2 regions of the Paenibacillus segetis genome follow, and region 1 is predicted to be linked to the other one. Evidence: riboswitches for the same ligand, from Rfam matches in the RefSeq annotation. Region 1 holds a riboswitch; the other holds the start of a gene.
What was found. A riboswitch is a leader RNA that binds a small molecule or an ion and turns the genes downstream of it on or off. The one in region 1 is predicted to bind cyclic di-GMP.
Positions count from the first base shown of each region.

Region 1 (3,160 bases):
CTGATTAAATTGTTGAAGGTAAAGACCGACCTCTCTAAGCAGCAAGTCACCGGCTTGATGTCCAAAAGTGTCGTTGATATCTTTGAAGTGATCTAAATCGAGGAATAGAGCAGCAAGTGTTCCCTTCCCAGAATATTTGGCCCAGAAACGATCTAACCCATTACGGTTAAATACTCCAGTCATCTTATCAAGATACGCTAGCTTTCTAAGTACTTTTCTTTCCATTAACAACACTCTTAAAATGAATAAGAAACATAACAAAATTATTATGATTAGAAAGAGTAAGAGAATCATTTCTACAACTCCTAGCACAATTAGTCACTTAACCTAGTACTATCATAGAGGAGGAAATCTCATATCTAATACTATTTCGACAAAAGCTAGATTATTCCTTTTATTCAGGATAAAAAAGTTTAACTTTCCTCTCAATCCAAAAATAGGAAATTGATTAACTCTTTTTATAGAAATTCCCGAGCCTGTAACCGACAAAAAAGCCTTGAACGCTTGTTCAAGGCTTCTACTATATATTTATTAATATGTTTTGGAGACCGAGTACTTGGATGCTTCTTTGATCATCGTAAAGGCTGTCTTGCTGTCTTTCAATCCTGCATCAACCGTTGTATCCACGATAACCCATTTGTTATTTAAATATACCTCATTCCAAGAATGATACGATTTCACATAATTTGAAGTACCCATAACTAGCTTAGTAGGGATGTCTACACTCCGCAGCATCGCTGCAAATAGAGCAGAATAGCCGTAACAGATATCTTTCTTGGATGATAAGGTATGATCGATTTCAGGAAGATAATCTGTGGACACGTTAGCTGCTAAATTATCATCATATTTGATATTGCTAATTACGTAATTATAGATAACTTTTACCTTGTCAGCATCCGAATTTAAGTTCTTCGTTAACTCTTTCGCCTTGTGAACCGCTTGATCTGAATCATTCCACTTCACGTTCTGAACTGAATTCAAGTACACCATCTTACTATCACTCAGCTTAAGTGTGACCGTGTCCTTATTCACAACTTGATATTTATCTCCACTGACTTGTTCCAATACACTAACGGTATATTCACCATTGCCTAATTGTAGTGGAAAAGACTCTGCTTGCTTGCCCGATGATAGATTGTACGAATATTTATCCTGACCTTTAACGATTAAGAGTTTTGTCTTAACCGTAGCCTTCACATCGTAATCTACACTAATGACACCTTTGTTAATCTCTGATTCATTTAGCCATGAACTAGCTGCTGCTTGTACTGTTGTCCCATTAAACAATGGAGATACTATCAAAAGTACAGCTATAAATAGAATAAACTTTCGCATAAATAAAACTCCCTTCGGTGGCCAGGCTGCCATCTTCATTAGAAGGCCCTATAGCTTTGCGTCCCTATCTTTCGATAGGTTTGCCATTATCGTATAAAGTTCTATTATCAATCAAACAAAAAAAGCCTGATTCTCCGGTAACTGGCTGCCATCCATACGGGAAGGCCCTATAGCTTTGCGTCCCTACCTTTCGATAGGTTTGCCATTATCTGAATAGCTTTTGATAGTTTCATAGTATCATAAATTCCAATTATTACAATAGGAATCTATCAAAAAAATTCACCGTTTGCACACATTTATAGAGTTATAGAGAGGCTAAACCGATGAAGCACTCGCAATTTTTACCGGATACATTCTTGAGAATAAGAGTCTTGCAATCGGTCCAACAATGAGCAGCTGTAATGGTAGTGCGAAAATAAAGTTTTTACCTATGTTAGAAATATAGGCTCCAGGTAACCCTGATGAAAACCCTAAATGGGTAACTGCACCGTAAAACGACATGAAGAGTACCATACCACACACCATTAATAGTGAAGTAAGTATTATTCTTTTAAACAAAGGATCATTGTCACGCATCATTTTGTGTACAATTCCTTTGGCTACCTTCCCAACAACAAATATTTCAAGAAGTAATGCAACCACTAACGTTGGAATATAGCCAATTAATACATCTTTAATGACTTCGCTAGAGAATCCCTTTATCAATATCACATTATAAATACTCATTCCCAACACCATCAAAGCACACATCATCAGTGTAAATACAAAGTCTTCTTTCTTATTTTTTCCCAAGACTAAAAACCCCTTTGTAAATGTAATTTTGTCAACTTGGTTTACATTATCACAAGAGGGGTTTTTACGTCAACTTAGTTGACAATATATTTTTTGTACTCTATACTATCAAAAAAAACACACGGGAGATATTTTAATGAAGGACTATATACAGCATTTAAATCTAATAGATTTACTCAGTGAAAAGCATACCTTTCTAAGAAAAAAGATCGCTGAATTGAGTGATAACGAAATTAACAAAACTGAAAATCACATCTTAGCTATGTTAGAAGTGTACGAAAAACTTTCCATTGCTGAATTGAGCAGAATAATCGGTATATCTAGACAAGGCACACATAAATATGTGCAGGGTTTACTAGCTCGCGAATATGTTCAGGTGTTAGATGTTGAAGGTAATTTGCGCGATAAGCATATTGTTCTCACCTCTAAAGGTGTGGAGTGTTGCGAGAGATTACTCATAGTTAAGCAACAGCTTATTCAGCAAATAGAAGACAAAATTGGCAAGGAACATACCCAATTTCTCAAAGATATTTTAAAACAAGACTGGATTTAATAACCTATCCTATTAACGAATACATGATCCAAGCTACAAATGGCCCTACACAAGAGCCCACAATTGCGCATACGGTCATGGCAACTGAACTCATCGATACGGACTCTTCCCCATATTCTAGCGCTTTAGCCGTACCTAGTGCATGAGAAGCCGTACCTAAACCAATCCCAATTCCTACTGAACTTTTGATTCTAAAGAGTCTCATAATATATGGCCCGCCAATTGCTCCGGTAAATCCAGCAATCATCACGAACACAGAAGTTAAGGAAGACTCCCCACCGAGATTGCTAGAGATCTGTATGGCTACAGGTGTTGTAATGGATTTAGGCAATATGGAGAGGACATACAATTTCGAGAACCCAAATGCCAAAGCCAATAGGATTCCACTAAACATTCCTACGAGTAAACCTATGATTGTCCCCCCGAGGATAGCAGGAAGATTGTGACGCAGCACATGACGTTGCTTATATAAAGGGTACG
Region 1 is NZ_BMFT01000001.1:1,256,786-1,259,945, reverse strand. Features, by position in the region: gene IEW05_RS05550 (GGDEF domain-containing protein) at 1-225, opposite strand, end outside; gene IEW05_RS05545 (transglutaminase-like domain-containing protein) at 532-1,335, opposite strand; cyclic di-GMP riboswitch class I at 1,349-1,430, opposite strand; cyclic di-GMP riboswitch class I at 1,469-1,549, opposite strand; gene IEW05_RS05540 (DUF2798 domain-containing protein) at 1,651-2,127, opposite strand; gene IEW05_RS05535 (MarR family winged helix-turn-helix transcriptional regulator) at 2,264-2,680, shown strand; gene IEW05_RS05530 (LrgB family protein) at 2,685-3,160, opposite strand, start outside.

Region 2 (3,160 bases), on a different contig from region 1:
ATCCGATCGCCCTCATCGGTTAGAGCCCTGATAAAGAAGTTAAATGCAGGGACGATTCCTGGCATCATCGTAACCCATTCCTTTTTAATATCCCAATCATGTCGTGACTTCTGCCACCAAATCAGTGCATCATAATACTCGTCAAGAGGTGAGCTATATCCGAAGATTCCGTGTTCTACCCTCTTCAACAAAGCATCAATGACAGGCTGAGGAGCGCGAAAATCCATATCTGCAACCCATAAAGGCAATATTCCTTCAGCATCAAATCCCAGTCTATTTGTAAGAACAGTCCGATCCCATTTCAATGAATTTGTATTCTCTCTGGCAACGATCTTGTCAAAATCATATTTCATGGTTAACCCTCCGAGTGAGTAAGTTTATTAAGTCTCAAAATCATACTGTTATTCAGTATAACTTATTATGAACAAACAGAAAAAACTAAGTCGATCCATTTACGGATTCAAGGGGCATTGAATTACATTTGAAAAAGTTTGTAGGCAATATAAGCGGCAACGATCCAAATGATGATCGCGGAAATTTTATTAATGATGAGCATGATTTTTCCGTTGGTATCTATTTGCCCTACGAGCTTGCCTGCAAAGGCAATACTAGAGAACCACAGCCAAGAGACAAGGATTGTCGCACATGCAAATATAACTTTGTCTATTCCGGCATAGTTAAGAGAGCTGGTGCCAATGACTCCAATCGTATCCATTATGGCGTGCGGATTTAATAAAGATACGGACAAGGCAAATAGGATTTGTTTCTTGGAGGATAAAGGGGTAGCATCTTGCTCCAACTTGGATGGCTTACTTCTCCAGATCGACCATCCCATATATAGAAGAAAGAGAAGTCCAATGCTAAATAAAGCGGTTTGTAATGCGGGAATTGCAAATACGATGACAGAGACTCCTAAAATAGCTAATAAAATAAGAAAGGTATCACATAGTGATGCTGTAACAATAACAGGAATGGCTTTCTTAAAATTAGGTTGGGATGCTCCTTGGTTAAATACAAAAACATTTTGTGCTCCAAGAGGAAGAATTAACCCTAGAGCCAATGCTATTCCGTGGAATAGTGCAGTTAACATAGCTTGTGCCTCCGATTTTGGTAATAAGTTCTGATTATAAGGCACGTGCGATTATTTGTGCAATATTAGAATTTTTCTATATCTAAAGTAGCAGTACCTACAGCCAAATGTTTTGAAATTCATGAAAACTAATTTAAATTACCTAGTACGATATCATACCAACTGATCATGCGATGAGATGTATGGTTATGTTACTGTGAGAAATGTACTTAAAATTGAATAGGCAAACCTATGGAAATGTAGGGACGCAAAGCTAAAGGGACTAAGGTTAATTAAACTTCGTAACGATGTCAGCCAGCTGCCAAAGAGTATATTATGCTTTTTGTTATTTGAAGTTTATTAAAAGTGAAGTTTTCATTTTTAATAGACTTTGTGTGCAATCGGGCTACTCTTCAGGGTAGTTTTTTTTGCGCCTGTTTTAGGTTATTCGTCATAACTATCATTCATCAGGAGGAAAAAGTATGAAGAAAATGATTGCAATCGCCACATCGGCAGCGCTACTAGTTAGTTTGTCGAGTGAGGCGGGGTTTGTTGCAGCAAGTGAAATACATAACACAAATGTGACGAAAAGCGTGTTGGAAAGTAGCTTAACTCTAGCCAGCTTGGCAACGGTTAAGCCATTTGATTTGTATGGGAAGGACGTTTTAAGTGCTTATAATGAAGTATTTAAAATGAATAATGTAAATATTAAATCGATCACGAATAATGGTGGTAACTATTCAGGTTCTCCTATAAATAAGGCGATCGATGGCGATATGAATACGCACTGGGAGACAGGTAAACCGAATACTTCAACATTTACGAATGAGGTCGTATTTCTGTTAAATGAATCAACTACATTAAATAGAATCGTATATGCAGCTAGACAATCTAGTGCCAAAGGCAAGGGATTTGCCCAAGAGTTCGAAATTTACAGCTCGATGACGGATGCAGGCGATGATTTCAGTTTAGTATCCACGGGAGAATATACAGGTTCAACAGGCGATATAGTTGAAATTAAATTTGCGCCGGCAACGTTTAAGCGAATCAAATTTGTCTACAAAAAAGCGAATCAGGACTGGGCAAGTGGGGCTGAATTTGCTTTTTATAAAGAAGATGCCGTATCGGACAAATTAAATTACTTATTTACCGATGATACATATAGTCAAGTGAGTGAAGAGTTTAATACAGTAGACAAACTAATAACTTTGGAGAATGAAGTGAAGGCACATCCTCTATACGCTCAATTTACAGCAGAAATAGAGAATGCCAAAATACTTTTAGCAAGCAATCCAATAGCATCAACTACAGCAAAGGTTTCTACCCTTAAAAGTTATGGCACGGAATATGAGGCGGCTTATAGCGAAGCCTATCGTATGCCGAATTCCAATGTATCCAAAGTAACGACAAATGGCGGAAGCTACCCGGGCACGAAACCAGAATACATGCTCGATGATCTGCCAAACACACATTGGGAGACTAATAAAAACAATGATGATACCTTCACGAATGAAGTTGTATTTGAATTAACGAATGCTGAAGTGCTGGACAGAGTAGCCTTTCTAGCTAGAGACAATCGGAAAGGATTCCCGGAGGCGTTCGAGATCTATGCATCAGAGACGAGTAAAGGAGACACATTTAAGCTTGTTTCTAGCGGAACTGCGGTTAGTACAAATGATTTTCTGCAATTCAAGTTCGAACCAACAAAGTTTAAGCGAGTAAAATTTAAGTTCACAAAAGCCAATATTAACAGACCGTTTGTAGCTGAATTTCGGTTTTATAAGCAAGATCAAGTAAGTGATGCGGTCGATGGACTGTTCATCGATGGAACGATGAGTTCAGTAGTTCCCGAATATAATAGTGTGGCCAAAATCAATGAGCTAGAGGAAGCTGCCAAAGCGCATCCATTATATCCTCAGTTCAAGGATCAACTGGATTTGGCGAAGAAGGTAGTAAATGGTGAAGTGCAAACCGAAGGTACGATCATTACGGCTGAACAACATGGCGATATGAAAAAGCATGCGCAGCAAAACTTAAGATTTAACATGGGTACGAATAACCAGCCTACCGGACTTGTGGGCATGCCAGGCG
Region 2 is NZ_BMFT01000002.1:184,764-187,923, forward strand. Features, by position in the region: gene IEW05_RS17060 (MalY/PatB family protein) at 1-353, opposite strand, end outside; gene IEW05_RS17065 (LysE/ArgO family amino acid transporter) at 476-1,090, opposite strand; cyclic di-GMP riboswitch class I at 1,303-1,396, shown strand; gene IEW05_RS17070 (NPCBM/NEW2 domain-containing protein) at 1,552-3,160, shown strand, end outside.
Region 2: linked by a shared signal. The riboswitch ahead of IEW05_RS17070 (NPCBM/NEW2 domain-containing protein) and the one ahead of IEW05_RS05545 (transglutaminase-like domain-containing protein) in region 1 are both predicted to bind cyclic di-GMP.